Regions from separate parts of the Pseudomonas sp. GW821-FHT05H12 genome, predicted to be linked through region 3. Evidence: predicted binding sites of a transcription regulator. Region 3 holds the regulator's gene; each other region holds the start of a gene.

Region 1 (8,064 bases), on a different contig from region 3:
TCCAGCCCAACGCCTGGGCATCTACCAGCCCACGGCTGCGGTCGCTGAGCACCAGGTGCACGGTGAGAATGTCGGCCTGTTCGAACAGTTCTCTCTTGCTGACCCAGGTCACGCCCGATTCGGCGGCGCGCTCGGGCGTGAGGTTTTCGCTCCAGGCGATCACGTTCATGCCAAACACTTTGGCAAACTGTGCGACCTTCTGGCCGATGCTGCCCAACCCCAGGATGCCCAGGGTTTTGCCGTACAGGTCGCCGCCCAGGCCAACCTGCCAGTGGCCGGCGCGCAGGGAGTTGGCTTCGGCCAGCAGGTTGCGGGTGGACGCCATGATCAGCGCCCAGGTCAATTCCGGTGCGGCCTGCTTATAGCTGTCGGTGCCACACACCTGGATCCCCAGGGCCTTGGCGGCGGCGATGTCGATGGCCGCGTTGCGCATGCCACCGGTCACCAGCAGTTTCAACTGGGGCAGGCCCTGCAACAGGGCCTTGTCGAAGGTGGAGCGCTCGCGCATCACGCAAATCACCTCGAACCCCTGCAAACGGTCGATCATCGTGGCGGTATCGGCGGGGTAGTCGTGCAGGAAATGCACCTGGCCGACGGTATCAAGCACCGACCAATCCACCACGCCACTGGCCACATTCTGCCAATCATCAATGACTGCGATCTGTACCGACATTCACGAGTGCCTCGAAAAAGGTTGGATTAAAGGGCGTTCAAACCCTGCAACAGCGCTTTATGAAACTGGGCCGGTTCTTCCATCTGCGGCGCATGCCCCAGGCCCGGGAACTCCACCAGGGTGGCGTGGGGGATCAGCTGTGCAGCCTGCTTGCCCAGCACGTCGTAGTGACCGAGCTTGGCCTTGACCGCTGGCGGTGCGATATCACTGCCGATGGCGGTGGTGTCGGACGTGCCGATCAGCAACAGGGTGGGCATCTGCAAGTCCTTGAACTCGTAGTACACCGGCTGGGTGAAGATCATGTCGTAAATCAAGGCCGAGTTCCATGCGACCAGCGTATGCCCCGGGCCTTTATTCAGGCCGGCGAGCATGTCGACCCAGCGGTCGTACTCGGGCTTCCAGCGGCCCACGTAGTAGGTGTTGAGTTCGTATTGTCGAATGCCCTCGGCGCTCAGCTTCAGCTCGCGCCCGTACCACTGATCGACACTGCGATAGGGCACGCCGAGAGCCTTCCAGTCTTCCAGGCCGATGGGGTTGACCAGCGCCAATTGTTCGGTCTGGGCCGGGTAGAGCAAGGCGTAGCGGGTGGCGAGCATGCCGCCGGTGGAGTGGCCGACGAGGGTGGCTGTGTGAATGCCGAGTTTTTCCAGCAGTTGGTGGGTGTTGGTGGCCAGTTGCTGGAAGCTGTATTGATAATGCTCGGGCTTGCTGGAGGTGCAGAAGCCGATCTGGTCCGGCGCGATCACGCGGTAACCGGCATCGCTCAAGGCTTTGATCGAGTCTTGCCAGGTGGCGCCGCAGAAGTTCTTGCCGTGCATCAGCACCACACTGCGGCCGTTGGCTTTGCCCTTGGCGGGGACGTCCATATACCCCATCTGCAGGGATTTGCCCTGGGATTGGAACTGGAAGTGCTCAACCGGATACGGGTATTGGAAGCCTTGCAGCTCGGGGCCGTAGGTGGCGGCGAAGGCGGGGGCGGCACTGGCGGTCAGCAGGCCGGCAATGCAGAAAGCGCGGATCAGAGGCATCGGCTGGGCTCCTAGAGAAGGTGCTCGGATGCTGTTGGGAGGCGATTAAGTGGGGATTAACACCCACTGCAGGGTCAAGGCAGCGAGCACGCCGTAACGTACGCCTTTGGCGAGGGTAACCAGCAGCAAGAAACGCCACAGTGGCTCACGCATCACCCCGGCCACCAGGGTCAGTGGGTCCCCGATGATCGGTACCCAGCTGAGCAGCAAGGTCCAATGCCCCCAGCGCTCGTAATGGTGGCGGGCCTTGCCCAATTGCTTGTCGCTCACCGGAAACCAGCGTCGGCCCTTGAAGTGCTCCACCCAACGCCCGAGCCACCAGTTCACCAGCGAGCCCAGCACGTTGCCCAGGGTCGCAACCCCCAGCAATAGCCACAGGCTGTAATGGCCGCTGAGCAGCAGGCCCACGAGCACGGCTTCCGATTGCAGGGGCAATAATGTCGCGGCGCCAAACGCCGCAAAGAATAACCCCAGGTAACCCGCGATCATTGCGCCGGGTAGTCAGCCACCACCACGTCGTTGCCTTCACGGGTCAGGCCGATGACTTGGAAGGCCTCGCTGCGGCCTGGGACTTCCATGCCGGGCGAACCCATGGGCATGCCTGGGGCGGCGATGCCCAGCAGGTCATTGCGTGTGCGCAGGGCCAGGACCTGTTCGGCAGGCACGTGGCCTTCGACGAACTTGCCGTCGATCACGGCGGTATGGCACGAGCCCAGGCGCGGGGCCACGCCCAGGCGTTGTTTGACGGCGCTCATGTCGGCTTCGACGTGGTCATTGACCTTGAAGCCGTTGCTTTCCAGGTGGCTGATCCATTTTTTGCAGCAGCCGCAGTTGGTGTCGCGGTGGACGTCGATGGGAATGAGGTCGGCGGCTTGGGCCAGGGTGGTGGTGAACAGGGCTGAGAGCAGGACCAGGCGCAATGGGGTTTTCATAGGATCTCGCGTGCAGGAGGTGGCCGTTGGGATGGCGGGGATCATGACGACGTCATCGCAGGCAAGCCAGCTCCCACAGGTCAGCGAAAGGCGGAGTAATGTTTCTAAATTATACGGAGGCGCCGTTTTCCAGGCGGTGCTTGAGCTGGTCGAGGGCAATGCCCGACAACTCGATCATGCGCTCATGCAGGGTGGCCAGTTGCAGCTCGGTCTCGTAGGTCAGCACACGCTTGAACAGCGTGCCACCGCGATGGGGCTGCAGGAAATAATGGATGGAACCGTCCACGGCCAGGGAGGTGAACACGGTCTTGAACTCGCCGGGGCGCCGAGCGATCTGCACGCGGTAGCTCATGGGGACGCGTACGCCCAGCAGGTCGATGATTTCGGTAAACCGCGTGCCCGCAGGGAGCGAGCCGGTGGTGCCGGTGTCGGCACTCAGGGACGTGGGGTGCCACTCGTGCCAGCGGTCGGGCTGGGTCACATAGTCATAAACGGCATCGATGGGGGCCTGGATAAAGCGTTCCTGACTGATCCGCTCCAAGCGGACCGATTGCTCGGCAGCGCGCATGGCACACCTCCTGTGTGACGACTAGGAAATGTCAGAATAGTCCTACTCCCGCGCTTTGCACGGGAGCATCCAGGCAATTGATCAACGGACTTTGAAGCGGCTCATCAGGGCAATCACCCGGCCATTGGCGTCCAGCAGGCTCTGGGTGTTGGTTTCGGTGGCATGGCCGCTGTGCACCAGCTCTTCGACCATTTGTCGGATCTGCACCATGCTGCGGTTGATCTCCTCGGTCACCGCGCTCTGTTGCTCGGCCGCCGTGGCGATCTGGGTGCTGAGGTTGTTGATGTGGCTGACCGAGCCGGCCATCTCATCCAGGCCGGTGTTCACCCGCGCCGTTGCATCCGCCGCCGACTGGCAACTGGCCTGGGTGTTTTCCATGGCGGCCACCGACGAACTTACGCCGGTGGTCAAGCGCGCCAGCATTTCGTTGATCTGCGAGGTGCTGGCTTGGGTGCGTGCCGCCAGGGCGCGTACTTCGTCGGCTACCACCGCAAACCCACGGCCTTGCTCGCCGGCACGTGCCGCTTCGATGGCGGCGTTGAGCGCCAACAGGTTGGTCTGGCCGGCAATCGCGCCGATCACGCCGAGGGTTTCGGTGATGCGTGCAGCGTCCTGGCGCATGTTTTCCACGGTGTGGGTGGCGCTGGAGACTTCGCCGATCAACGCGCTGACGCTGGTGGAGGCTTCACCCACCACCACGCGGGAACGGTCGGCGTGCTCGTTGGCGCGCTGGGTGAAGGCGGCGGTTTCGGCGGCATTTTGCGCCACGGTCTCGGCGGTGGAGCTCATTTCGGTGATGGCGGTGACGGTCTGGTCGGTTTCCGAGGCATGACGCACCAGGATCCGGTTGGTCTGCGCCGAGGCCTGTTGCAGCTGCTCCAGGCCCGACGACATGGCGCCGGTGGCCTGGGTCACTTCGCCGATCATGTTTTGCAGGTAGACGATAAAGCGGTTGACTGAATGGCCGATGGCGCCCAACTCGTCTTCCGCACGGATGGTGATACGCCGTGTCAGGTCCGCATCACCGGCCGACAGCGCGTCAATGTTGGTCTTCAGCGACTTCATGCGCTGCACCAGTTGACGAATCGCGTACACCGCGAGGAGCACCAGCAGCAACACCATCGGAATTTGCAGCAGGGCTAGGGTGCCGAGGACATCGTCGCGCTGGGCGGTGATCAACGAGGTGGGCAGGGCAGTGGCAAGGAACCACGGGGTGCCTTCGATGGGGCGCAGGTAGAAGGTGCTGGCCACGCCGCCGTTGTCGAACTCACTGCGTTGCAGCCCCTGGTCACGATGGGCAAGGGCTTTGCTGACCTGCGCGGCAAACGCCGAACTGCCGGCCAGTTCGCTGATGTTTTTCAACACCACCGGGCCATTGATGCGCGAGCTGTTGCTGATGATCTTGCCGTCGCCTTCGACGATGAGCATCTGGCCGCCGATGTCTTTTTCCTTGCTGGCCACCAGTTCATTGAAGAAACCCAGGGTCACGTCGATGGTGGCCACACCGTAGGCCGCACCGTCGCGCTGGATCGCCATGGCGCAGTTGGTGCGCGGCTCCTGGCTGGCGTCATCCTTGTAGGCAGCAGCCCAGGCACACTGGCCGCGTGGCGAGGCGAGGCCGCCGTTGTACCAGCTCTGGTCGTAGTAGTTGGGGGCGGCGTCGCTGTTCCAGAAGGTGTTCACCGTCAGCTTGCCCGAGGCATCGCGGTGCCAGAACGTGCTGTGCTTGTTGCGCCCCGGGGTGCGCTGGTTCGGCAATGGCCAGATCCCGCCACCGAAGACTTTCAGCTCGCCATACTGGTCCACCAGGCCCGGCAGGACCTTGTCGATGGCATCGCTGTCGAGCAGGGGAATGGTCTGGGTGATGCTGCGTTGCTGGGCTTGAACCTTGTTCAATTCGCCCTTGATCTGTTCGGCCACCTCAGCGATGCGGTTGAGCACCACCTGTTCTTCGGTGTGGCGCAGCGTGGGCGCGACCAACTGGCCGATACCCACTACGGTCAACACGAATAACACCAGGACGAACAGCACCAGAAACAGGGTATAGCGGGCTTGGATGGAGCGCAGTGGGGGCATGGGGTCGTCCTTACGAAGCGTTTATGACCGACGTGGCTTTGTTAGAGCTTCGTAGGGCTATCGGCTTGGCAGGACGGAGCTTTAGGTACGATCGTACAAGAAAGTGCGGGCGCCGTTGACCGGCGCCCCACGGGTCAGATATCCAGCATCGCCATGACCGCTTCGGGGTAGCGCAGGCCCGCGGTAGCGTTGGCGGGGAAGATCGTTTCGAGCGCCGCCAACTCAGCCGGGTTGAGGCGGATGGACACGGCGGCCACGTTTTCTTCCAGGTATTTGCGTTGCTTGGTCCCGGGGATCGGAAGGATGAATTCGCCCTGGGCCAGCACCCACGCCAACGCGAGTTGCCCGGCTGTCACGCCTTTATCGGCGGCCAGTGCCTCGACCTGTTTCACCAGCAACAGGTTCTTTGCAAAGTTCTCGCCCTGGAAGCGCGGGCTGAGGCGGCGGTAGTCATCGGCGGCAAAGTCGTCCGGGCTTTTCAGGGCGCCGGTCAGGAAGCCCCGGCCGAGTGGGCTGTAAGGCACAAAGGCGATGCCCAGGCGTTGGCAGGCGGCGAGGCAGCCGTTTTCCTGCTGGTCGCGGCTCCACAAAGAGAACTCGCTTTGCAGGGCGCTGATGGGGTGCACTTTATGCGCTCGCTCCAGAGTGGCGGCGGACGCTTCGCTCAGGCCCAGGTAGCGCACTTTGCCTTGTTTCACCAACTCGGCCATGGCGCCGACGGTTTCTTCGATGGCCACTTCCGGGTCGATACGGTGCTGGTAATAAAGGTCGAGCGTCTCGATGCCAAGTCGGCGCAGGGTGCCGTCGATTGCATTACGGATGTACTCGGGTCGGCCATTCACGCCGCGCAGTGCCGGGTTGGCCGGGTCGCGCACGATGCCGAACTTACTGGCCAGGAACACTTGGTCACGCTTGCCGGCGATGGCCTGGCCGATCAGTTGCTCGTTGGTGTGGGGGCCGTAGATGTCGGCGGTATCGAGAAAATTGACCCCCAGTTCCAGCGCGCGGTGCAGGGTGGCGGTGGCTTCTTTGGTGTCGGCGCCAGTGGTGTAGAAATCGGTCATGCCCATGCAGCCGAGGCCAATGGCGCTGACGTGGGGACCGTTTGTTCCGAGTTGACGAGTGTGCATGGGTACAGCTCCTGGGTGAGTAGGCGCCTATTGTTATCCTCGACAAAACTGCGATAAACCGGCTAAAAGCACTATCACTGTTTGTGATTTCTAAATAATCGCCCTGGGAGCCTGTCTTTGGACCGATTCAACGCCATGCGTGTGTTCACCCGAATCGTCGAGTTGGGCGGGTTTGCCAAGGCCGCCGACAGCCTGCAGTTGCCGCGTGCCTCGGTGACCATCCTGATCAAGCAGTTGGAAGCGCACTTGGGCGTGCAATTGCTGCAGCGCACAACGCGCCAAGTCAGTCCTACGCCGGATGGCGCCGCTTACTACCAGCGCTGCGTGCAATTGCTGACGGACCTGGAAGAAACCGAGGCGGTATTTTCCACCCATCGCCAGAACCCACGGGGCACTCTGAGTATTGATATGCCATCGGGGATTGGGCGGCTGATCGTGATTCCCGCATTGCCGATGTTTACGGCGCGCTACCCGCAGATCGAGCTGGAAATCGGCCTCAACGACCGCCCCGTGGATCTGATTCGCGAAGGTGTCGATTGCGTGCTGCGCGGGGGCCTGGCCCTGGATGAGTCGCTGGTGGCGCGGCCCTTGGCGATGATGGACCAGTTGACCCTGGCCAGTCCTGGCTACCTTGAGCGTTTTGGCGTGCCCGAGACACTGGAAGCATTGGCGGGGCACCAGATGGTCGAGTACGTCTCCAGCGCCAGTGGCAAACGTTTTGGCCTGGAGTTTCAGGTGGGTGCTGAATTGCGCGAGATCAATTTAGCCAAGCAAGTGGCGGTGAACAGCTCTGACGGCTACTTCTGTGCCTGCGAGGCCGGGTTCGGCCTGATCCAGGCGCCGCATTATCACGCGATGCGACAACTGGCGGCTGGCACATTGGTGGAGGTACTGCCCCAGTTGCCGGTGCCGAAGATGGCACTCACCGCCCTGTACCCGCCGCATCGGCAATTGTCACAGCGGGTCAGGGTGTTTGTGGATTGGTTGGTGGAGCTATGCGCTCAGCCCGGCACTGGGTTGCGACGCTAAATCGCTGTCAGTGGATCAGCGACGTTCGTAACCGTGACCGCCGTCATCGTAACGGTGGTCATGCCAACCGCCACCGCCGCCATGTGGGAAGAAGAAGCAGCCGCTCATGCTCAGCATGATCAGCAATGGAATCAGCAGTGTGATTCGACGCAACATTTGAAAATCCTCAAGGGTACACACAAGGTCAGTCAGGCAAGCTCAATCAGGCTTGGAACAAGCCAAAGTTTTACATCGCCTGTAACATAGGACCCTGCCGACCCCCGTCCATCCCCGTAACCGGGTATGTGCTTGGCATGTTCGGCGATACAAAGTGGATACATCTATCAGGTTCAGGAACCCGTCATGACTCAAAAGCAGCGTTTGAAATATTCGATTCTGATTGCCCTGTCGGTACTGGCGATCATGTTTGGCCTGTCCTACCTGCAGAACACCGGCGTGATCAGCGAGAAAACCTTCCAGTACATCGCCATTGCCGTGGCGGTGATCGTGGTGGTGATCAACGGCATCATGCGCCGCAAGGTCAAGCCGCACTTCTGATTCAGGCGCCACCTTCGAGCACTTTGGCAGCCTCTTCATGGAGGCTGTAGCTTTTATCGGCATTGAGGGTGATCACGCCCTCGCTGCACAG
Region 2 (8,064 bases), on a different contig from region 3:
CCGAAACCACCGTGCTGGTTACCCACCGCACATTGCGCCCCGGTGACGGCAATCGAAGCCTGGGCCGCCCCATCGCCAACAGCCAGGTTCTGATACTGGATGACGACCTGCAGCCAGTGGATGAAAACGTCATGGGCGAACTGTATATCGCCGGCCCAGGTGTAAGTCTGGGCTATGTGGGCTTGCCTCAACCGGCAGGCAGCCCGTTCGTCGAGCTGCAAGTGTTCGGCACACAACCCCTTCGCGCCTACCGCAGCGGCGATCTGGCGAAATGGACAGCAGAGGGCATCGAGCTGGGTGGACGTCGCGATGACCAGGTAAAAATCCGCGGCTTTAGAGTGGAACCCCAAGAGATTGAGCAGTGCTTGCGAATTAGCCGCCTGTATCGCCAAGTGGCCGTGGTGATTGATGGCGATCACAGGATCCTGGGGTTTGCCGCCCAGCCCGAAACGGGAGTCACGGTCGCTTGCCTGGCCGAGTACGCGCAGCAATGGTTGCCCGACCATATGCGCCCCCAGGAGTGGACCGAGCTGCCCTGCCTGCCCTGTTCCGACAGCGGCAAAATCGATCGCAAGGCGTTGCTCACATCGCCCGTTGCTCGCCGCGTAAATGCCACTTCCACCCCCGCACAGACGCCGCTTCAGGTGCGCCTGGCTGACCTGTGGGGCGAGTTGCTGGGGCTGCCTGCCAAGGCGCTGTCTGTCGATGAGAGTTTCTTCAACCTGGGGGGCCACTCCCTGTTGCTATCGACTTTGCTGCTGCGGGCCCGCGAGCATTTTGGCCGAAGCTTTTCCCTGAGCCACTTCATTGAAGTCCCGACGATTCGTACGCTTGCGGCGCTCATGGAGAACGGCTCGGCACCCGACGTACTGACAGGCCAAGCGGCATGTGATGCTCAACGGGAATGGGCAGTTGACGCACTGCCCGGCGAGCGTGCCGGTAACCCGCGCCACGTCATCGTCACGGGCGCCAACAGCTTTGTCGGCGTGCATGTTGTCCAGGCACTGTTGGCAGGTGGCGCTGAAAAAGTTGCATGTCTTGTACGTGAGTCGCCCGATCGAACAGCTGCCGCACGGTTTGCCGACGCGTTGCGCGAATACCAGCTGGACCACTTGGACATCAGCCGGGTTCAGGTGTACGCCGCCGATGTCAGCTTGCCTCGGTTGGGCCTGACCTACGCGCAATACAACGGCCTTGCACAGGATTACGGGGTGTTGGTGCACAACGCCGCGCACGTCAACCATGTGATGGACTACGCCTCCCTGGCCCGGGATAACGTCGCGCCGATAGCCGAGTGTTTGCGGCTATGTGAAACCCACTGCAAGAAGGTCTTCAACTTTGTCTCGACACTGTCCGCCTCCAGCAGCCTCGACGTGCAGGGATACGTACTCGAAGCACACGCCGAGCCCACTCTGCCAGTGTTCATCAAAAATGGTTACAACCTGTCCAAATGGGTGGCCGAGCGGCAGTTGCGCCGGGCGGTCGAGCAAGGCGCATGGGTCAATATCCACCGCCCCGGCAACATCAGCTTCAACGCCTCTAACGGCGTCTGCCAACCCCATAAAAACCGCCTGATGCTGATGCTGAAGGGCTCGCTGCAACTGGGCCTGGTGCCTGAGTTGGACATGAACTTTGACTTGGTGCCCGTGGATTTCTTCGCCCGTTTCATTGCCTTCCACAGTGGCGAATTTCACGCGGCAGCCAACGTATTCAACCTGCATAACCCACAACCGTTGAGCTGGGCACACTACCTGGACGCATTCGGCCGCATGGGTTGCATGTTCGAGCGCGTCAGCCTTGCAGATTGGCAACATGCGTTGCGAAAGGTGAGCCAGGACAACGCGTTATTCGGCGTGCTTGGGTTCTACCTGGATAACCTGAAAGAGGACATCAGCGACACGTCGATGATTCGCCATGACAATGCACGACGAGGTGTTCATCGGATGGGCGAACAGTACCCGGAAAAAGACCCGTCGCTGCTGAGCAAAGGGTGCAACTACCTCAGAGCCATAGGCTTTTTGTAAATAGATTCAGGACAACCTCATGAAACCGCTGCAACCCGATACATTAATTCGCAACCCGCGAGGGCGACCGATAGTGGCATCTGTCGTTGTCGCCAGCAATGCCAACCACGTTTGGGGCATGGTGGGCCAATTCGCGCGCTTTGACAGGTTCATCCCAGCGCTGACCCGCATCGAAATGACAGGCGCCGGCGTGGGTGCACTGCGAACGAAGTTTTTCAAGGACGGCCATTGCGTCGTGGAGCAGCTCAATAGCCGGGATGAGCATGCCATGCACATGACTTGGACCACCCTTTACAACACCCTTGGGATCGCCAGGCTCTGGGCCGCGATCAGCGTTCAAGCCGCGGGCGCCGAATGCTCGAAGGTGGTGTGGACGATTATTGCCGAGCCCGTCGAGACCGCACAGGCGGGCTTTGAGCAATTTGTGCAGGAGTTTGCCGATGGCGCCCTGGAGAATGTGCGCCGGTTATTCAGCTGAACAGTAGGAGCGAGGCCGCTCGCTCCTACCCGTTCAATCAATACGTCAGATCTTGAAGCTGTCGACCAGTTGCTTCAGGCGGCTCGCCTGTTGCGACAGTGCATCGCAATCTTTCAGGGTCTCGTTGAGGTTGGCCACGCCCTGCTGGTTCAGCAGGTTGATTTGGTTGATGTCGACGTTGAGGGTCTCCACCACCGCAGTCTGCTCCTCGGTCGCGGCGGCCACCGATTGGTTCATGCCGTCGATCTCGACGATTCGCTGCGTCACGCTGACCAGGCGGGCACCGGCCTGGTTGGCCACTTCTACGCTTTCTTCGCTGGAAGACTGGCTGGCGTTCATGGTGGTCACCGCTTCACGCGAGCCCACTTGCAGCGAGGTGATCATTTTGTGGATCTCCTCGGCAGACTCCTGGGTACGGTGAGCCAGGTTGCGCACTTCGTCAGCCACCACGGCAAAACCACGCCCGGCCTCACCGGCGCGGGCCGCTTCGATCGCCGCGTTCAGGGCCAGCAAGTTGGTTTGCTGGGAAATGCCTTTGATCACATCCAGGATGTGGCCGATGTTATCGGTGCTGGCATTGAGTGTTTCGATCTGAGTGCAGGACAGGCTGATCTTCTGCGACAGTTCCGACATCGCCAGGATGGTTTGCTCGACGACTTTGCGCCCATCGTCAGCCTGTTCGCTGGCACCGCTGGCATGCTGGGAAGCATCGGCGGCGTTGCGGGCGATCTCCTGGGTGGCTGCACCCAGCTCGTTGATGGCCGCAGCCACGCTGTTGGTACGCGCACTCTGCTCGTCGGAGCCAATGATCGAGGCATTGGACGAAGCCATGACGCGCTGGGACAGGTCGTGCACTTGACGGGTTGCCGAGGACACTTCAGAGATGGAGGCGTGAATACGCTCGACGAATTGGTTGAACGCACTGCCCACTTCGCCGAACTCGTCCTTGCTGGTGACATCCAGGCGGCGGGTGAGGTCGCCTTCGCCCTGGGCAATGTCCTGCATGGCCACGCCCATGGTGGTCAATGGCCGCAGCAGCACTTGAATCAGCAGGCTCAAAAGCACGGCAATCACCACCACAGCGATCAACATGGCAATCAATGCAGAAGTACGGAATTTGCCCAGCGGCGCGTAGGCTTTGTCTTTATCGATCGACAGGCCGATGTACCAATCTGCACCCGGCAAACCGCTGATAGGGGTGAACGACAGGATGCGATCCTGGCCGTTGAGGACGACGTCCTGGTTGACCTTCTCGATTCGCAGGCTCGTGCCCGGGTAGATATCCTTGAGGTTCTTCATCACCTGATCCTGGTCAGGGCTGACGATGACCTGGCCGTCCGCGCTGACCAGGAACGCGTGGCCGATGCCGCCGAAGTCGACCGAGTTGATGATCTTCACCAAGGTCTGCAGGCTGAGGTCGCCCCCCACCACACCCAACAACTCACCGTTCTTTTTCACCGGCATGGCGATGGTGACGATCTGCCCGCCCACTGCGGCCATGTAAGGCGGAGTGAGCATGGTTTTATCAGCCGCTACAGCCTGTTTGTACCAGGGGCGCTGACGAGGGTCGTAACCATCGGGCATCTTGGCGTCAGGGCGCTGTGTGAACACGCCATTGGTTTGACCGACGTAGGTGAACTGGAAGTTCGAGGTAAATGCAGGCTGATCGACCAACCCGGGGAGGTCAGCACCACTGCCTTGGTGGGCAACGTTCTGCGCCAGGCTTTCGAGTACCAGGATCCGGCCGCTGAGCCAGTTCTGCACGCTGCTGGCGGTGAGTTCACCGGATTGCTGGATGGACGATTCCAGGTTTTGCTTGATGGTGCTGCGTTGCAGGTAGTCGTTGTAGAGCGTGAATAACGCGAAGGCCAGAACCACGACGCCTGACGCGGCCAACAGAATTTTATGACTGAACTTGAGATTCATTTCATCGACTTCTTTTGCCAAAGGGGGGTGAGCGTGCCGAGTGGAACATTCCATGTAACGGTATAGGCGGACTCTCGGGCCGCTCTATTTCGGTGCACGCATGGCTCATCAGGCTTTCGGCCAAGCGTCGGCAAATCTTAGAAATTTGTGAGAGGCATCCTCTTTTGGCGTAGGAAACCGACAAGCGGTAGCGCTGCACGCTTCAGAGATTGCAAAATCTTTCAGCCTTCCAGACAATGCGACTAATTATCATTTGTGACGTTTGGCCGGGCCTGTGTGAATGCCGTCTTCTGAATACATCCCGTGTGAAAGTGTTGTGCAGACGCTGTACAGCACCCACCACAATTGGCTCAACACCTGGTTGCGCAGCCGCCTGGGAAATGCCGCCGATGCCGCAGACCTGGCGCAGGACACCTTTGTGCGCCTGCTGCAGAAAACCGAACGCTTCGAACTGAAGGCACCTCGCGCATTTCTACGCACCATCGCCCGGGGCTTGGTGATTGATCACTGGCGCCGTGAAGAAATAGAACGTGCTTATCTTGAGTCCATCGCACATCTACCGGAGGCATTGACACCGAGCGCTGAAGCCCGTGCGCTGGTGCTGGAGTTGCTGGAGGAAATCGCCCTGCTTCTGGAAGGTCTGAAGCCTAAAGTGCGTAAGGCGTTTCTATTGGCTCAGTGCGATGGGTTGGCGTATGCACAAATTGCGCAGCAAATGGGCGTATCGCTGCGATCCGTGGAGCGCTATGTCGCGCAAGGGCTCTATCACTGTTACGTCCTGCGGTATGGCGCATGAATGTTTCCCGGCACGACCCTGACTCCCAGGTCGTCAAACAAGCCATCAACTGGGCGCTGCGCCTGCGTAACAATCGCGCCAATGTGCGCCTGCGTGCGCAATGTGAACACTGGCGTGAGGCCCATACTGATCACGAGTTGGCCTGGCAACGGGTGCAGGCGCTGCAGCAGGAATTGAACAGTCGACTGACGGCGATCCCCGGCGCACATGTGGCGTTGGAAAACAGCGCGCAGGGGCTCGATCGCCGGCAGGCGCTGAAGGTGTTGTCCGGCATTGTATTGGTGGGTTCGGCAGGCTGGATCAGCAGAGACCTGGTGGGTTGGCAACGCTGGACGGCCGACTTCGCCACCGCCACGGGTGAACGGCGCAGTATTCAATTGCCGGATGGCACGCGTCTGCAACTCAATACCGACAGTGCGGTGGACCTGAGCTTTGACCCTCAGCAACGCCTGATCACACTCTTGCGCGGGGAAATCCTGGTCAACTGCGGCGCAGCAGCGCCAACGCCCTTGTTGGTGAAAACCCGCCACGGCCTGTTCGAAGGAATCGACGGGCGCTTTACCCTGCGCCAGGAGCGCGACTGCACACGGCTGAGTGTGGTCAGTGGAAACGTCGCCATTCACTCTCCGCACACGGTCGATGGGTTATCCACCCAGGCCCACTCAGGGCAGGACTACCTTGTGAACCAGACGCAAGTCGTCGTTGCTCCACCTCTGGACTTGGATGCAGGGGCATGGGCTGACGGGCTGATCATCACACGAGGCATGCGGCTTGAGGATTTCCTGGCAGAAGTGAGTCGTTACCGACCGGGGCATCTGGGTTGTTCGGCCGATATTGCCGATTTAAGGCTGTCGGGCGTATTCCGCCTGGAAGACACCGACCAGCTGCTGGCGATATTGCCGAAGACGCTGCCGGTTCAGGTGCGCTATCGCACACGTTGGTGGGTGAGCCTGGAACGGGCGGTCTGAATTGTTATGGGCTGCATCCAGTTTTTTTGGCGGCTTTTTTCCGTGAGTCCGGCTTAGACAGTAAGCCTCTCAAACTGCCCTCACCGGCCTCTACGGACCTTGAACATGACTGTACGTTTTCAAAACGACTCCTTTGTCTTTCCCCACCCTTTGCTAGCCAAAGCCATCCGCGCCGCTTTGTTTTCGACGGCGTTGGGTATGGGTACGCTGCCGACTGTCGGCTTCGCCGCGCAACCAGGTACCGAGCAGATCAACCGGCACTACGACATTCCTGCCGGTCCTTTGAGTGAGGTACTTAATCAGTTTGCCCGTGAGGCGGGTATTACCCTATCCAGCACGCCGTTACAGACTCAGGGCAAACAATCGAGCGGCCTACAGGGTGACTATTCGGCCGAGCAAGGTTTGAATCACGTGCTTATTGGCTCTGGGTTGCAGGCAGATTCACAGGACGGTGTCAGCTTTGTTCTGCAGGCACAGCCGGAAAGTAGCACGCTGACGCTGCCTACCACGGACATCAAAGGCTTCGCCCTGGGTAATGCCTTGGGCAGCATGGACGGTTACAACGCGACCCATAGCCAAATCGCAACCAAGACCAGCACCGCGCTGCTTGAAACCTCTCAAACCGTTTCAGTGGTGACGCGTGAACAGATGGACGACCAGGGCTCCCAAACCGTCGCGCAAGCCATGCGTTATACGCCCGGCGTGCTGACCAACCCTTATGGCGCAACCCATCGTTATGACTACGTGGCCATGCGCGGTTTCAATGACGGATCGGTCGACAACATTTACCTGGATGGCTTGAAGTCCATGGGAGACAGCGGCACCTACAGTACGATGCAGGTGGATCCGTATTTTCTCGAACGGGTCGACATTCTTAAAGGACCGTCGTCCGTGCTGTACGGGCGCAGCTCACCGGGTGGCCTGGTGGCGCTGACCAGCAAGAAACCACTGTTCGAGTCTTATCATCAGGTTCAGGCGACAGTCGGTAGCCGCGGGCAGCGGGGCATGGGTTTTGATTTCAGCGGGCCGGTAGATGACGACAAACGTGTTGCCTACCGACTTACAGGGTTAGCGGACAAGTCCGACACTCAATTCGACCATGCCAAGGAAAAACGCTTTGCGTTGGCGCCTACGCTGAGTATCGATTTCACTGAGGACACTTCGCTGACGCTCCAGGCCTACCTGCAATATGACCCTGATGGCGGTTATCACGGTGGGATGCCGGCGGATGGCGCATTGCATCAACGCAATGGGCAGCGGATCTCCAGCCACTTTTTTGAAGGTGAGCCAGGGGTCGATGGCTATAAACGTGACCAGCAATCGTTTGGTTATCAGTTTGAACATCGCTTCAACGATGTATTTACCGCCCGACAGAATTTCCGCTACCTGGATTCCAAGGTGCAGCTGGATCAGGTGTACGCCTACGGCTGGACCACGCCGACCAGTAATGAGCTGAACCGCTATTACTCGGGAGGTGATGAAAAGCTGCATGCGTTCATCATCGACAACATGCTACAGGCAGAATTTTTTACCGGTGCGACTAAGCATACCGTGCTGATGGGGGCGGATTATCAACGCCGCAAGACCGTGGTGGACTGGACCAGTGGGTCGCTGCAGCCGATCAATGCGTTTAATCCGGTCTACGGCAATTCCGCTATCAGCTACTACAGCCCAACCAGCTACCTACGGCGGCTGGAACAGACTGGCGTCTACCTGCAAGACCTGATCGAAATGGACAAATGGCGCTTCTCTCTCGGGCTGCGCCAGGATTGGGTGCAGACGTCGGATGAAAACCGCATCGCAGAAGCAAACCGCCCTGTGGGTACTGAGATCAGTGACAAACGGACCAAACTCACGGGGCGTGCGGGGGCG
Region 3 (8,064 bases):
ATCGACATGATCGGCCTGGAAGTGGGCTACCGCCTGATTCCGCTGGTAGACCGCAACCAGGGCGGCCAACTGCTCGCCCGGATCAAGGGTGTGCGCAAGAAACTGTCGCAAGACCTGGGGTTCCTGATGCCCACTGTGCACATTCGCGACAACCTCGACCTGGCCCCGAGCGCCTACCGCCTGACCCTGATGGGCGTGATCCTCGCTGAAGCGGAGATCTACCCGGACCGCGAGTTGGCGATCAACCCCGGCCAGGTGTTTGGCTCGCTCAACGGCATAACCGCCAAAGATCCGGCTTTTGGCCTTGACGCGGTGTGGATCGAAGTCAGCCAGCGCAGCCAGGCCCAGTCCCTCGGTTATACCGTGGTAGACGCTAGTACCGTGGTCGCGACCCACCTCAACCAGATCCTCTACAAGCACTCCCACGAGCTGATCGGCCACGAAGAAGTCCAGCAATTGATGGGTTTGCTGGGCAAAGCCTCGCCAAAACTCGCCGAAGAACTGGTGCCGGGCGTGCTGTCGCTGTCGCAATTGCTCAAGGTGCTGCAGGCGCTGCTGGCCGAGCAAGTGCCGGTGCGCGACATCCGCAGCATTGCCGAGGCCATCGCCAACAATGCCGCCAAGAGTCAAGATACTGCCGCCCTGGTGGCCGCCGTGCGCGTCGGATTGTCGCGTGCAATCGTGCAAAGCATTGTAGGGATTGACTCCGAGCTGCCTGTGATCACCTTGGAACCAAGGTTGGAACAAATATTGCTCAATAGTATTCAGAAGGCAGGACAAGGCCAGGAAGAGGGCGTTCTGCTGGAGCCAAGCATGGCTGAGAAGCTGCAGCGTTCGTTGATCGAAGCCGCGCAGCGCCAGGAAATGGCAGGCCAGCCGATCATTCTGCTGGTGGCCGGCCCCGTCCGAGCGATGTTGTCGCGATTTGGGCGCCTGGCAGTACCGAATTTGCACGTTTTGGCTTATCAGGAAATTCCTGACAACAAGCAAGTGACTATCGTCGCGACAGTAGGGCCCAACGGCTGAGGGTAGTGGGTTATGCAAGTTAAGCGTTTTTTCGCCGCCGATATGCGTCAGGCCATGAAACTGGTTCGTGATGAATTGGGCGCCGACGCCGCGATTATCGGAAACCGCCGCATTGCCGGTGGTGTCGAGCTGACGGCTGCCCTGGATTACACCCCCCAGGCGCTGGCGCCGCGTGTGCCGAACATGGAACTCGAAGACGAGCTGCGCAAGACCGCTTCGCGCATTGTGTCGGCCCAGGCTGAACTGAGCATGCGTGGCGACAGCGATGCCACCACCAATCGCCAACTGTTCGCCGGCCTGCCGCTGACCGCTGCCGAGCCGTTGGTAGAACCGACCTTCAAAGAACCACCGCGTCCTGCTGCGCCAGCCCCGGCCCCCGCAGTCGACCCGCGTGTGTTCGACTCGATGCGTTTTGAACTCAATGGCCTGCGTGAGCTGCTGGAAGTCCAGCTTGGTTCGCTGGCGTGGACCCAGCTGCAAGGCAGCAAGCCGCAACAGGCCAACCTGTGGCGCCGCCTGCAACGTATCGGCTTGTCCGGCCCGTTGTCCCGCGACCTGCTGGCCCTCACCGCCGAAGTCGAAGAGCCTCGCCAGGCCTGGCGCATGTTGCTGGCCCACCTGGCGCGCATGATCGTCACCCTGGAAATCGAGCCCCTGGAAGAGGGCGGTGTGATCGCTATGGTCGGCCCTGCCGGCATGGGCAAGACCACCACCCTGGCCAAACTGGCCGCGCGTTACGTGCTCAAGTACGGCGCGCAGAACATCGCGCTGGTGAGCATGGACAGCTACCGTATTGGTGCCCAGGAACAGCTCAAGACCCTGGGGCGTATCCTCAATGTGTCGGTGACCCACGTCGACCCGGGCCAGTCCCTGGCCAATGCCCTCGACCCCCTGTTGCGCAAGCGCGTGGTGTTGATCGATACCGCTGGCCTGCAAGCCAGCGACCCGGCGTTGCGCATGCAACTGGAAAGCCTGGCCGGGCGTGGCATCAAGTCGAAGAATTACCTGGTGCTTGCAACCACCAGCCAGAAACAGGTTCTTACCGCTGCGTATCACAGCTACAAGCGCTGCGGCCTGGCCGGTTGCATCCTGACTAAACTCGATGAAACGGCGAGTCTGGGCGAGGTGTTGAGCCTGGCCATCAGCCACGAATTGCCGGTTGCCTACCTGACCGACGGGCCGCGGATCCCGGATGATCTGCATCTGCCGCGCCGTCATCAGTTGGTCAGCCGTGCAGTCAGCGTGCAAATGCAAGAAGAGCCTAGCGAGGAAGCGATGGCCGACATGTTCGCTGACCTTTACCACAACCCGGCAAAACGGGTCGGTTGAGGGCAGCATGAACACCGTGAAATGTATCTACATCGATGGTCTGCAAGCGATTCACGCGGCCAAGCCATGTAGCCTGCGTCTAAGCAAGACAAGGTAAAGAAATAAAATGGGCAGCATGCATCCCGTACAGGTGATCGCGGTGACCGGCGGCAAAGGTGGCGTCGGGAAAACTAACGTGTCAGTGAATTTGTCCCTGGCCCTGGCAGAGCTTGGCCGTCGCGTCATGCTGCTGGATGCTGACCTGGGGTTGGCGAACGTCGACGTTCTGCTGGGGCTGACACCCAAACACACCCTCGCCGATGTGATCGAAGGCCGTTGTGAGCTGCGCGATGTGCTGCTCCAGGGCCCCGGTGGCATTCGGATCGTGCCGGCCGCCTCGGGCACCCAGAGCATGGTGCACCTGAGCCCGGCGCAGCATGCCGGCCTGATCCAGGCCTTCAGTGATATCGGCGACAACCTCGACGTGCTGGTGATCGACACCGCCGCCGGGATCGGCGAGTCCGTGGTCAGCTTCGTGCGCGCGGCGCAAGAAGTGCTGCTGGTGGTCTGCGATGAACCCACCTCGATCACCGACGCCTACGCCCTGATCAAACTGCTTAACCGTGACTACGGCATGAACCGCTTCCGCGTGCTGGCCAACATGGCCCAAAGCCCTCAGGAGGGGCGAAACCTGTTCGCCAAGTTGACCAAGGTCACGGATCGCTTCCTCGATGTCGCCTTACAATACGTCGGCGCAGTTCCTTATGACGAGTGTGTACGCAAGGCCGTGCAAAAGCAGCGTGCGGTCTATGAAGCGTTCCCTCGTTCGAAGTGCGCACTGGCGTTCAAGGCCATTGCCCAGAAGGTCGATACCTGGCCGTTGCCCGCCAACCCGCGGGGGCATCTGGAGTTTTTCGTCGAGCGATTGGTGCATCAGACGAGCGCAGGACCCGTGCTATGACAGCGACTGGCTACAACGCGTACAAGAAGTCTGCCCGTGACAGCCAGGGCGAGTTGATCGAGCGCTACGCGCCGTTGGTCAAGCGTATCGCCTATCACCTGCTGGCACGCCTGCCGGCCAGCGTCCAGGTCGAAGACCTGATCCAGGCCGGCATGATCGGCTTGCTCGAAGTGTCGACCAAATACGACGCGAGCAAGGGTGCAAGTTTTGAGACGTATGCGGGTATCCGTATCCGTGGCGCGATGCTCGACGAAGTGCGCAAAGGCGATTGGGCACCGCGTTCGGTGCACCGCAATACGCGCATGGTCAGTGATGCAATTCGCGCAATTGAAGCAAAAACCGGTCGTGACGCTAAAGATCATGAAGTTGCGGCCGAACTCCAATTGAGTCTCGATGATTACTACGGGATTTTGAACGATACCTTGGGCAGCCGCCTGTTCAGTTTCGACGACCTGTTGCAGGACGGCGAACACGAAGGGCTGCACGAGGACGGCGCGAGTGCACATCTCGAGCCGTCGCGTGACCTGGAAGATGAACGCTTCCAGGGCGCGTTGGCGGACGCGATCGCCAATTTGCCGGAGCGTGAGCGACTGGTGTTGGCGCTGTACTACGACGAAGAGCTGAACCTCAAGGAAATCGGTGAGGTCCTGGGGGTCAGCGAGTCGCGTGTCAGCCAGCTGCATAGCCAGTGCGCAGCCCGCTTGCGGGGGCGATTGGGAGAGTGGCGAGCGCGCTGACAGGCAGTGTGGGGACACTGCAGACGCTACCGTGAAAGCCCACGCTTTCGCGGGTTCGTACCGTGGTGCCCTGGGCAGTCCTTTTTGTGTAACGCCTGTTGATTGAAATGGCGCGTCCAGGTGCTGGGCGCGTTTAAGACTGCTTGGAGGTCGAATTGGACAAGAACATGAAAATCCTCATCGTTGATGACTTCTCAACGATGCGGCGGATCATAAAAAACCTGTTGCGTGACCTTGGGTTCACAAACACGGTCGAGGCGGATGACGGCATTACGGCAATTCCGATCCTCAACAGCGGGAGCATCGACTTTCTGGTAACCGACTGGAACATGCCGGGCATGACCGGTATCGATTTGCTGCGCCACGTGCGTGCTGATGAAAAACTGCGCAGCCTGCCTGTGCTGATGGTGACCGCCGAAGCCAAGCGTGAGCAGATCATCGAAGCCGCCCAAGCCGGGGTAAACGGTTACGTGGTCAAGCCATTCACTGCGCTGGCCTTGAAAGAGAAGATCGAGAAAATCTTCGAACGCATCGGTCATTGATGCTGCCACGGGGGAGCTATGGAGCATAAAGAAACGTCACAGGGAGACTTCGAGTCGACCCTGAAAAAGCATGCTCACCAGTTGGTCGACAGCCTTGAAAAAGGCCAGTTTGGCGACGCGGTGCAGTTAATCCATGAGCTCAACCAGACCCGTGACCGCGGCCTGTACCAGGAAGTGGGCAAGCTCACGCGCGAGCTGCACAGTGCGATCGTCAATTTCCAGATTGACCCGCACATGCCCCAGGCCGAAGAGATTTCGCAAATCACCGATGCCACCGAACGCCTGTCCTACGTGGTCAGGCTGACTGAGGCGGCGGCCAACCGCACCATGGACCTGGTGGAGAACGCCACGCCCCTGGTCAATGGAATGGCCAATGAAGCCCAGGCCCTCAGCGTTGACTGGGGCCGCTTCATGCGTCGGGAAGTGGGCGCGGAAGAGTTTCGTGAATTGGCGCGTCGGGTCGACGGCTTTTTGTCGCGCAGCGAGCAGGAAAACCGCACGGTTTCCAGCAACCTCAACGACATTCTGCTGGCCCAGGATTACCAGGACCTCACCGGCCAGGTGATCAAGCGTGTGACCCAATTGGTCACCGAAGTGGAAAGCAACTTGCTCAAATTGGTGCTTATGGCAGGCCAGGTTGATCGCTTTGCCGGTATCGAACATGACCGCGCAGCGATCCTCTCGGAAAAAGATCCACAAAAACATCTCGCCAAGGGTGAAGGTCCGCAGATTCATGCCGATAAACGTGAAGACGTTGTATCGGGTCAGGATGATGTTGATGACCTGTTATCCAGTTTAGGCTTCTAAGGAGCACCCACATGAGCTTCGGCGCCGATGAAGAAATCCTTCAGGATTTCCTTGTAGAGGCCGGCGAAATTTTAGAGCAACTGTCCGAACAACTGGTCGAGCTGGAAAGCCGGCCGGATGATGCGAACCTGCTCAATGCAATTTTTCGCGGTTTTCACACTGTAAAAGGGGGCGCCGGCTTCCTCCAGCTCCATGAGCTGGTGGAGTGCTGCCACATCGCCGAGAACGTGTTCGACATCCTGCGCAAGGGTGAGCGTCACGTTGACTCGGAATTGATGGACGTGATTCTCGAAGCACTGGATGCGGTCAACGGCATGTTCAGCGAAGTGCGCGACCGTGCACCGATTACTGCCGCCACTCCGGAACTGCTGGCCGCCCTGGCGCGGCTGGCAGAACCTGCCGACACCTCGGCCGCACCCGTTGCGGCTGCGGCGCCCGAGCCTGTGGTGGAAGCCGAGCCGGACGTGACGGACAGCGAGTTCGAACAGCTGCTCAACTCCCTCAGTGCCGTCAAGGCCGAGGCTGAGGCCCCGGCGGCTGCGGCGGCTGAAGTCGCGGCACCGACCAGCGAAGACATCACCGACGCAGAGTTCGAGTCACTGCTCGACCAATTGCATGGCAAAGGCCAGTTCGCGGCCGACGCCGTGGCGCCTGCCGCCGCGCCAGAAGCGCCGGCGGCCTCCGCCAACACCGACATTACCGACGACGAATTCGAAGCGTTGCTCGACCAACTGCACGGCAAGGGCACCTTTGTGGCCGACGCCTTGCCGGAAGTCGCTGCAACCGCCGCCGCGCCGGCCGATGACGGGCTGATTTCCGATCACGAGTTCGAGTCCCTGCTGGACGAATTGCACGGCAAAGGCAAGTTCTCCGAAGTGGCCCCGGCCGCTGCGGTAGCAACGGCCGCACCGGTAGCTGCCAAAGCCGCCGCGCCTGCTGCCAAGCCCGCTCCGGCCCCTGCGGCCGCTGCTGCACCTGCGCCTGCACGGGCGGCTGCCGCGCCGGTGGCCGACAAGCCGGCCAGTGAAGCCGAAACCACCGTACGGGTTGATACCGCACGCCTGGACGACATCATGAACATGGTCGGCGAACTGGTGTTGGTACGTAACCGCCTGGTGCGCCTGGGCCTGAGCAGCGGCGATGAAGCCATGCAAAAGGCCGTGTCGAACCTGGACGTAGTGACCGCCGACCTGCAGACCGCCGTGATGAAAACGCGGATGCAGCCGATCAAGAAAGTCTTCGGCCGCTTCCCGCGCCTGGTCCGCGACCTGGCACGCCAGCTCAAGAAAGAGATCAACCTGGAACTGGTGGGTGAAGAAACCGACCTCGACAAGAACCTGGTCGAGGCCCTGGCCGACCCGCTGGTCCACTTGGTGCGCAACGCTGTCGACCACGGCGTGGAAACCCCGGAAGAACGCGAAGCGTCGGGCAAATCGCGCAATGGCAAGGTGATCCTGGCCGCCGAGCAAGAAGGCGACCACATCCTGTTGTCGATCACCGATGACGGCAAGGGCATGGACCCGGCGATCCTGCGCAATATCGCGGTCAAGCGTGGCGTGATGGACAAGGATGCCGCCGACCGCCTGACCGACACCGAGTGCTACAACCTGATCTTCGCCCCGGGCTTCTCGACCAAGACCGAGATCTCCGACGTGTCCGGCCGTGGCGTGGGCATGGACGTGGTGAAGACCAAGATCAGCCAGCTCAACGGCTCGATCAACATTTACTCGACCAAGGGCCAGGGCTCGAAGATCGTGATCAAGGTGCCGTTGACCTTGGCGATCATGCCGACCCTGATGGTGATGCTGGGCAACCAGGCGTTCGCCTTCCCGCTGGTCAACGTCAACGAGATCTTCCACCTCGACCTGTCGCGCACCAACGTGGTGGACGGCCAGGAAGTGGTGATCGTGCGCGACAAGGCGTTGCCACTGTTCTACCTCAAGCGCTGGCTGGTGGCATCGGCCAAGCATGAAGAGCAGCGCGAAGGCCATGTGGTGATTCTCTCCGTGGGCACCCAGCGTATCGGCTTTGTGGTCGATCAACTGGTGGGCCAGGAAGAAGTGGTCATCAAGCCTTTGGGCAAAATGCTGCAGGGAACCCCGGGCATGTCGGGTGCGACCATCACCGGTGACGGCCGGATCGCGCTGATTCTCGATGTTCCGAGCATGCTCAAGCGTTACGCCGCTCGGCGTATTTGATTCTGGTGGGGCAGGGCGGTATTGCCCGCCCCGCCTAACGGAGTGTTTATGGCAGTCAAGGTCCTGGTGGTGGACGATTCGGGTTTCTTCCGCCGCCGCGTCTCGGAAATTCTTTCCGCCGACCCAACGATCCAGGTGGTCGGCACGGCCACCAACGGCAAAGAGGCGATTGATCAAGCCATTGCGTTGAAGCCGGACGTGATCACCATGGACTACGAGATGCCGATGATGGATGGCATCACCGCAGTTCGGCACATCATGCAGCGCTGCCCGACCCCGGTGTTGATGTTCTCCTCGCTGACCCACGAAGGCGCCCGGGTGACCCTGGATGCGCTGGACGCCGGCGCGGTGGACTTCCTGCCGAAGAACTTCGAAGACATCTCGCGCAACCCCGAGAAGGTCAAGCAGATGCTGTGCGAGAAGGTGCACAGCATTTCCCGCAGTAACCGTCGCAGCCTGTTCAGCACCCCCGCGCCTGCGCCAAC
Region 4 (8,064 bases), on a different contig from region 3:
CCGGCTTGCCGGCGATTCGCCCTTGGGTCTTGTGGCCATTTCAAGAGCGCTATCGCCGGCAAGCCGGCTCCTACAGGGGGCGGGGTTAGATTTTGAATGGGCGCAACAGGCCATCGAGTTGTTCGCTGAGACCGCGCAGGTGGGCGCTGGCGACGCTCGATTGCTCTGCCGCCAACGCGGTGCTGTGGGACAGGCCTGCCGCCTGGGTGACGTTCTGGTTGATGTCTTCAACCACATGGGCCTGCTGCAAGGTGGCGCTGGCGATCGAGGCATTCAGGCCGTTGAGGTTGCGCAGCGCCTGGCCGATGGCATTGAGGCTGGCACCGGCCTGGCCGGCTTGTTCGATGGTCAGTTGCGACGCGCTGTGGCTGTCGCTGATCACCTTGACCGCCGCTTCCGAGTGGCCCTGCAGGCGCTCGATCATCACCTGGATCTCGGCGGTGGACTTTTGCGTGCGCTGGGCCAGCAGGCGCACTTCATCGGCCACCACGGCAAACCCCCGGCCTTGCTCGCCGGCGCGTGCCGCTTCGATGGCGGCGTTGAGGGCCAGCAGGTTGGTCTGGTCGGCAATCGAGCGGATCACTTCCAGCACGCCGCCAATCTGTGTGCTTTCGCTGGACAGGGTGCGGATCACCTCCACGGCCTGGCTGATGGTGCCCGAGAGCTGGTCGATCTGCTGCAGGCTGCCGTCGATGTTCACCTGGCCTTGCTGCGCCTGGGCCTGGGCGTCACGCATTTCGCTGGCGGCGTGCTCGGCGTTTTTCGCCACGTCCTGCACACCGTAGGTCACTTCATTGATGGCGGTGGCCACCAGTTCCATCTGCTGCGACTGCTGCTGGCTGCGGTCATGGGCCTGGCTGGCATTGGTGCCCAGCTCGGTGGAGGACTGCCCGAGGGCGTTGGCGCACACCTGCAACTGGCCCACCACCTGGCGCAGCTTGGCGGTGAAGCTGTTGAAGTGCCGGGACAGCTGGGTCACCTCATCATTGCCGTGGGTGTCCAGGCTGCGGGTCAGGTCGCTTTCGCCGCTGGCGATATTGCCCATGGCATTCACCGCCGCCTGCAACGGGTTGACGATGCTGCGGGCGATCACTGTCACCAGCAAGGCCATGACCAGCGCAATGCCCAGGCCAATCAGCGAGGCTTTCCACACCTGGCCCTTGAACTCGGCCTGCACGTCGTCCACGTACACACCGGAACCGATGATCCAGCCCCAGGGTTCGAACAGCTGGATGTACGAGGTTTTCTCCACCGGCGCTTCGGCACCCGGCTTCGGCCAACGATAGTTGACGATGCCGGCGCCCTTGGCCTTGGCCAGGATCACGAACTCGTTGAACACCGCAAACCCGTCCGGGTCGCGGATGGCCGAGAGGTTCTGGCCGTCCAGCTTGGGGTTGGCGGCGTGCATGATCATCACGGGGGTGAGGTCGTTGATCCAGAAGTAGTCGTCGTGGTCGTAGCGCAGGCCGCGCACGGCGCTCAACGCCTGTTTCTGCGCGGCTTCGCGGGTGAGCGCGCCGGTTTTTTCAAGGTTCTGGTAATAGGCGAGGACGCCGCTGGCCGTCTGCACCACGTGCTGGGTCTGCTGGCGCTTGGCCTGGTAGAGGTCGCCGTGGATCTGCTTGAGCATCAGCAGGCCCAGGGTCAACAGCATCAACACGGCGACGATCAGGATCAGCCAGAGACGACGGCTGATCGACATGCTGCGCAAACTGTTCATGGTCCTGTCACTCCGTGCTTTTTATAATTGTGGGTGCTGCATCGACATTTCCGGCTTGTCTGATAGGCTTTCGGCCTGCAATCGGAAAACCTGAGTACTGCCTGATTTTTCACGCAATTTTTGCACGCCGGGGTTGACTATCAACACCGGGCCTTCGGTGCGCTCGCCTCTTTGAATCATTAGAAACACGCACGACCTTTGGGAGAAACATGGACATTTGGACCGCCATACAGGCATTGATTTTGGGCGTTGTGGAAGGGCTGACCGAGTTCCTGCCGATCTCCAGCACCGGCCACCAGATCATCGTCGCCGACCTGATCGGCTTCGGCGGCGAACGCTTCGAAGCGTTCAATATCATCATCCAGCTGGGCGCGATCCTCGCCGTGGTCTGGGAATTCCGGCGCAAGATCTTCGACGTGGTCACCGGCTTGCCGACCCAGCGCAATGCCCAGCGCTTCACGGTCAACCTGATCATCGCGGTACTGCCGGCGGTGGTACTGGGGGTGATTTTTGCCGACCTGATCAAGCACTACCTGTTCAACCCGATCACCGTGGCGGCAGCCCTGGTCGTCGGCGGCGTGATCATGCTGTGGGCCGAGCGCCGCCAGCACGCGGTGCACGCCGAAACCGTGGACGACATCACCTGGAAAGACGCGATCAAGGTGGGCTTTGCCCAGTGCCTGGCGATGATCCCGGGCACCTCGCGTTCCGGCGCGACCATCATTGGCGGCCTGCTGTTCGGCCTGTCGCGCAAGACCGCCACCGAGTTCTCGTTCTTCCTGGCCATGCCGACCATGGTCGGTGCCGCCGTGTATTCGGGCTACAAGTACCGTCACCTGTTCCAGCCCGATGACCTGCCGGTGTTCGCCATCGGTTTTGTCACCTCGTTCATCTTCGCGATGATCGCGGTCAAGGCCTTGCTCAAGTTCATCGCCAGTCACAGCTACGCGGCCTTTGCCTGGTACCGCATCGCCTTCGGCCTGGTGATCCTGGCGACCTGGCAATTCGGCTGGATCGACTGGACCGCGGTCAAGCCATGAACATCCAGCACCCACGCCTCAAGGCGCTGATCTTCGTGCTGCTGTGCGCCGTGCCGCTGCTGGGCTCGGCCTTGCTCTGGTATCGCGGCGAAACGCTGATCCCGCTCGCGGCCTACGGCGTGGTCAGCGTGGTGGCGTTCCTGATGTACTGGAACGACAAACGCAAGGCCCAGACCGAAGGCCGCCGCACCCCGGAAAATATCCTGCACGCCGTCGAACTGGCAGGCGGCTGGCCGGGCGCGTTACTCGCCCAGCAAGTCTTCCGGCACAAGACCCGCAAAGTGTCTTACCAAGTCCTGTTCTGGGTGATCGTGCTGTTGCACCAAGTGTTCTGGCTGGACCAACTGTTCCTGGGCGGCACGCTGCTGTCAGTCCTTTAGGCAAAACACCCAACGCTAACCACGATGCGAAGCGAGCCGCTCTTGTAGGAGCTGGCTTGCCGGCGATGCAGGCACCTTGGTGAATCAGGCATACCCGGTTGATGCCATCGCCGGCAAGCCGGCTCCTACAGTGGACCGTGTTTGCTTTTGCTCTACACCACTCAAGCCGGCTGTCAGGCCGCTGTGCTCTTGCTTTTGACTTTGATCTTAGGCGGCCCCCCAAATCACTGTCGGATTACGGGCACACCGAGCCTAGGCGAGGTGCCGAGTGTTGGGGCAAGAACCCTTTGCTTACTTTGGGCTGGGCCGGCATTCCGGCTTTTCCAAAGTGAGCCGCTGTAAGAGCGGAACCATAAGCCGCCGTTACCCAAGAAATGGATATGTACCCCGTGAGGCCGCCATCGCAGGCAAGCCAGCTCCCACATTTTTGATCGCAGGGCAACAGTTGGAAAGCTGTCAGACCCCTTACTCCAGACGCAACCCCACCTGCGCCCGCTTGGGCAACTTACCCACCACCAACTGGTGAGACCGCTGCAACAGCCCCCGCAACTCCTCAGCCCCCAGCGGATACGGCGTATTCATGATCACCCACTGCGCCCGCGCCAAATAAGGCGCCGGATGAATCCCCGGCCGGTCGATATGCCCAAGAAACAACGCCTTGTCGACCTTGAACGCCAACGACTCCCCCCGCAGATTCTGCAAGGCAAACATCTTGTTGCCCGCAATCGAAAACACCCGCACACCGCCCCATTTATAGTCCTCCCGCGCACCGGGCAAACTCAGGCAGAACGCCGCGACCTGGGCTTCAGTCATCTTCATAACAAGCGATCTCCACAGCCCTTGAAGGCCTCTTCCAGGTAATCGATCCACGCGCGAATGGCCGGCAGCACCCCACGGCGATGCGGGTACACCGCCTGCAACCAGCCGCCCGGCGACGACCATTCGGGCAGCAGTTGCACCAACGCGCCGCTGGCCAATTCTTCCTCGCAGTACATCATCGGCAGCACGGTAAACCCCAGGCCCTTGAGGGCGCAGGCCTTGCGCACGATAAAGTCGTCGATGCCCAGGCGCGCCTCCATCGACAAGTCCTCGGCATTGCCTTGGGGGTCGATCAGGCGCAGGTGGACCAGGCGATCGGCCTCCAGTGCACCGAGCACCGGCAGTTGCTTGAGGTCTTCCAACGTGTTGATCTGTCGCCCCTGTAGAAACGCGGGGCTGGCGACCAGCAGGGTCTGAGCCTGGCGCAGGCGCTTGGTCACCAACAGCGGATCTTCATCGCCCAGCTCGCGCACGCGCAGGGCCACGTCGATGCCTTCGGCAACCAGGTCGACACGGCGGTTGACCAGGGTCATTTCCAGCTGCACCAGCGGATGGGCGGCGAGAAAGCCCGCGACCATCTCCGGCAACATGTGCTGGGCCATGCCCACCGGGCAGCTGACACGCAACCGTCCCCGAGGCTCGCTGGACATGCTGGCCACGGCCTCGTCGGCCATCTCCGCTTCCAGCAACATCGCCTGGCAGTGACGCAAATAACGTTCGCCGACGGCGGTGAGGGTGAGTTGACGGGTGGTACGTTGCAGCAGGCGGGCGCCCAGGCGTTCTTCCAGCTCGGCAATGCGCCGCGACAGCCGCGACTTGGGAATGCCCAGCAGCCGGCCGGCAGCGGCGAAGCCACCGGCTTCCACGACTTTGGCGAAATAGTAGAGGTCGTTGAGGTCTTGCATGGTCAACCTATTGTCCTGTCAATGGGACGAACTATCCGCGTATGGCGTGGGCAAATCCAGCCCCTACATGCCGGCCATCAACACATACTTCACATGCACGTACTCTTCGATCCCGTAATAGCTGCCTTCGCGGCCATACCCGGATTGCTTGATGCCGCCAAACGGAATCGAGGCGGTGCCCACGGAGCCTGAGTTCAGAATCACCATGCCCGCTTCAAGCCGGCGAGACAGGCGCAACGAACGGCCCAGGGCGCTGGTGTAGGCGTAGGCCACCAGGCCGAATTCGGTGCTGTTGGCGCGTTCTATCACTTCTTCTTCATCGTTGAAGACATAGAGGGCGAACACCGGGCCGAAGATCTCCTGGGTGGCCAGCGGCGAGTCATCCCCCAGGCCGGTGAGGATAGTCGGCGCGTAGAACAGGCCACCCTTGGCGTGAGGCTTGCCGCCCATGAGTACGGTTGCGCCGGCAGCCCTGGCGTCTTCCACCAGGCGCACCACCTTGTCAAAACCCAGCTGATTGACCAGAGGCCCGACCACAAAACCTTCGCGCAGGCCCTGATCCACTTCAATTGCGGCAACCGCCTGCTTCAGGCGCTCGGTGAACGCCTCAAGGATGCTCTGCTGCACAAAGATGCGGTTGGGTGAGATGCACACCTGGCCAGAGTTACGCAGCTTGGCGCTCACCAAGCCTTGTACGGCGGCGTCCAGGTTGGCGTCCTCGAACACGATAAACGGCGCGTTACCGCCCAGTTCCAGGGTCATCTTCTTCACGGTGGCGGCGCATTGCGCGGCGAGCAATTTGCCCACGGCGGTGGAGCCGGTGAAGGTGATCTTGCGGATACGCGGGTCGCCGGTGAGGATCGGGCCGATTTCCTTGGGGTCGCCCACTACCACTTCCAATACGCCTTCGCCGATGCCGGCGTTGCGCGCGTATTCCAGCAGCTTGAGGGCGGTCAGCGGCGTGTCTTCAGCCGGCTTGATCACCATGGTGCAACCGGCGGCCAAGGCGGTGGCGACCTTGCGGGTGATCATCATGAACGGGAAGTTCCATGGGGTGATGGCCGCCACCGGGCCGACCGCTTCCTTGGTGACCATCACCTGGGCGTTACGGTCGTGGGTGGGGATAGTGTCGCCGTAGACGCGCTTGGCTTCTTCGGCGTACCACTCGATGAAACCCAGGCCGTAGTCGATCTCGCCACGGGCTTCGGTCAGGCATTTGCCATTTTCACGGCACAGCAGTTCGGCGAAGGCTTCCTTGTCGGCCTTCACGCTGTCGTGCCAGCGGCGCAGGATGTCACTGCGCTCCTTGGCGAGTTTGCCGGACCAGTCGGGGAAGGCGGCGCAGGTGCGGTCGACGGCGGCCTTGACCTCGGTCGCAGAGTGTTTGGCTACGCGGCCGATTTCTTCACCGTTTGCAGGGTTGTAGACGATAAGCATGGGGGAATCTCCGTGGGCTGAAAGTGCTGTTTCAGGCTACGGAAAAGCGCTGTTTGGGCGAATATCCATTCCAATGTGCTGATTGCCTATTCCTATGAGTGCGTAGCGCCAGCCACCTCTGGCGCAGTACTGTGTGGCTTTGCAGAGGAGCCGATGCCGTGGGCCGTACACAGAGAATTGTCGAGCTGATTAGCGCCCTGGCGCCTGTTGAAGGCTATAACCTGAGCGTATTGGATGACGTGCGTTTCCTGCGTTCCAACCGGCCGCTGCACCGCGTGCCGGTGCTGTACGACCCGGGCATCGTGATCGTGTGCCAGGGCCGCAAGAGCGGCTACCTGGGCGAAGAGATCTACCGCTACGACGCCCAGCATTACCTGGTGGTGTCGGTGCCGGTGCCGTTCACCATGGAAACCGAGGCCAGCGAAGCGGAACCGATGCTGGCGGTGTACCTGCGGCTGGACTTCAGCCTGGCGGCCGAGTTGATGCTGGCGCTGGATAACTTCCCCGAACTCCCGCAGGCCAAGCCCCGGGGCATGTATTCCTCGCCCATGGATGAGCGGCTCAGCGAGTCATTGCTGCGCTTTCTGGAGGCGATGAGCGTGCCGATGGAGGCGCAGATATTGGGGCCGACCTTAATGCGCGAAATCTACTACCGGATTTTTACCGGGGAGCAGGGCGGCTCAATGCGAGCCGCGCTCAATCGCCAGGGGCAGTTCGGCAAGGTGGCGCGGGCGATTCGCAAGATCCATGCGTGCTACCACCAACATCTGGACGTGGAGGCGCTGGCGGGCGAGGCGATGATGAGTGTGCCGAGTTTTCACGCGCATTTTCGCACGGTCACCGACACGTCGCCGATGCAGTACCTCAAGTCCACGCGCCTGCATCAGGCGCGTTTGTTAATGCTGCGCAACGACATCACCGCCGCCACTGCGTGTGCCAAGGTCGGTTATGAAAGCGCCTCGCAGTTCAGTCGCGAGTTCAAGCGCTTCTTCGGGCGCACGCCCCAGGACGAGATCCAGTGGATGAAGCGCACCTATGCGCTGCCGGCGCCTACGACGTCGTCGATTTACGTGTCATCCCACTGAGCAGGGTGATCAGCAGGGCGAGCCCGGCAAACCCGGCGCCGGTGAGCGCCTGACCCTGCCAGCCGTAATGCTGTGACGCAAAGGCGCCGGCCGCAGAGCCCAGGGCGCCGCCGATGAAGTAGACCACCATGAACACAGTGTTCAGGCGGCTGGTGGCCGAAGGTTCCAGCGCCAGCACGCGGGTCTGGTTGGCCAGTTGGTTGATCCGGTTGCCGAGGTCGAGGAAGGTCGCCGCGATGAGGATCGGCCACCACCAGCCGCTCGGGCCGAAGGCGTAGATCAGGGCAAAGGCCACCAGCACGGTGCCGATGCCGACCCATTCCAGCAGTTGGCTGTGGCGGCGGGTCTGTTGGCCGATGGTGGTGGCAAGGAGGATGCCGACGATCGCCGACAGCCCCAACAATCCCGCCTGCGCACTGGAGAAACCATAGGGCGGCAAGGCCAGCAACGCCGCCATCGAGCCCCAGAACACGTTCAATGCGCCAAACACCAGGCCGGCCTTGAGGGCCGACAGGCGCAGGGTAGGGTGCTGCCGGGCCAGGCCCCACAGCGATTTGAGCAAGGCGCCGTAGGCCAGCTTGCTGGTAGAGATGGACACCGGCATGCGCGTCAGGATCGCAATAAACAGCAGCACATCCAAGGCTGCCGCCAGGGCGAACATGCCGCGCCAGCCCAGCC

What was found. The regulator FliA, encoded in region 3, starts transcription of late flagellar genes. The targets are predictions, from matches to a motif close to CTAAAGTTTNNNNNNNNNNNGCCGNTAA.
Region 1: a site for FliA is predicted at 5,335-5,362, ahead of AC07SU_RS01055 (methyl-accepting chemotaxis protein). Genes of this name have one in related genera too.
Region 2: a site for FliA is predicted at 4,542-4,569, ahead of AC07SU_RS29690 (methyl-accepting chemotaxis protein). Genes of this name have one in related genera too.
Region 4: a site for FliA is predicted at 1,788-1,815, ahead of AC07SU_RS25780 (methyl-accepting chemotaxis protein). Genes of this name have one in related genera too.

The regions. Positions count from the first base shown of each region.
Region 1 is NZ_JBWKRS010000001.1:224,387-232,450, reverse strand. Features, by position in the region: gene AC07SU_RS01080 (D-2-hydroxyacid dehydrogenase family protein) at 1-673, opposite strand, end outside; gene AC07SU_RS01075 (alpha/beta fold hydrolase) at 700-1,701, opposite strand; gene AC07SU_RS01070 (YqaA family protein) at 1,747-2,190, opposite strand; gene AC07SU_RS01065 (DUF411 domain-containing protein) at 2,187-2,633, opposite strand; gene AC07SU_RS01060 (SRPBCC family protein) at 2,743-3,201, opposite strand; gene AC07SU_RS01055 (methyl-accepting chemotaxis protein) at 3,283-5,277, opposite strand; gene AC07SU_RS01050 (aldo/keto reductase) at 5,412-6,407, opposite strand; gene AC07SU_RS01045 (LysR family transcriptional regulator) at 6,525-7,436, shown strand; gene AC07SU_RS01040 (hypothetical protein) at 7,452-7,592, opposite strand; gene AC07SU_RS01035 (hypothetical protein) at 7,779-7,973, shown strand; gene AC07SU_RS01030 (fe2+ zn2+ uptake regulation protein) at 7,975-8,064, opposite strand, start outside.
Region 2 is NZ_JBWKRS010000062.1:963-9,026, reverse strand. Features, by position in the region: gene AC07SU_RS29700 (amino acid adenylation domain-containing protein) at 1-2,024, shown strand, start outside; gene AC07SU_RS29695 (SRPBCC family protein) at 2,044-2,502, shown strand; gene AC07SU_RS29690 (methyl-accepting chemotaxis protein) at 2,548-4,428, opposite strand; gene AC07SU_RS29685 (sigma-70 family RNA polymerase sigma factor) at 4,709-5,224, shown strand; gene AC07SU_RS29680 (FecR domain-containing protein) at 5,221-6,192, shown strand; gene AC07SU_RS29675 (TonB-dependent siderophore receptor) at 6,298-8,064, shown strand, end outside.
Region 3 is NZ_JBWKRS010000041.1:9,262-17,325, reverse strand. Features, by position in the region: gene flhA (flagellar biosynthesis protein FlhA) at 1-1,026, shown strand, start outside; gene flhF (flagellar biosynthesis GTPase FlhF) at 1,039-2,355, shown strand; gene fleN (flagellar synthesis regulator FleN) at 2,462-3,295, shown strand; gene fliA (RNA polymerase sigma factor FliA) at 3,292-4,032, shown strand; gene AC07SU_RS26625 (chemotaxis response regulator CheY) at 4,200-4,574, shown strand; gene AC07SU_RS26620 (protein phosphatase CheZ) at 4,593-5,381, shown strand; gene AC07SU_RS26615 (chemotaxis protein CheA) at 5,393-7,579, shown strand; gene AC07SU_RS26610 (protein-glutamate methylesterase/protein-glutamine glutaminase) at 7,628-8,064, shown strand, end outside.
Region 4 is NZ_JBWKRS010000037.1:46,682-54,745, reverse strand. Features, by position in the region: gene AC07SU_RS25780 (methyl-accepting chemotaxis protein) at 86-1,720, opposite strand; gene AC07SU_RS25775 (undecaprenyl-diphosphate phosphatase) at 1,930-2,760, shown strand; gene AC07SU_RS25770 (DUF1294 domain-containing protein) at 2,757-3,140, shown strand; gene AC07SU_RS25765 (MmcQ/YjbR family DNA-binding protein) at 3,606-3,959, opposite strand; gene AC07SU_RS25760 (LysR substrate-binding domain-containing protein) at 3,956-4,864, opposite strand; gene AC07SU_RS25755 (NAD-dependent succinate-semialdehyde dehydrogenase) at 4,928-6,301, opposite strand; gene AC07SU_RS25750 (AraC family transcriptional regulator) at 6,460-7,386, shown strand; gene AC07SU_RS25745 (MFS transporter) at 7,352-8,064, opposite strand, start outside.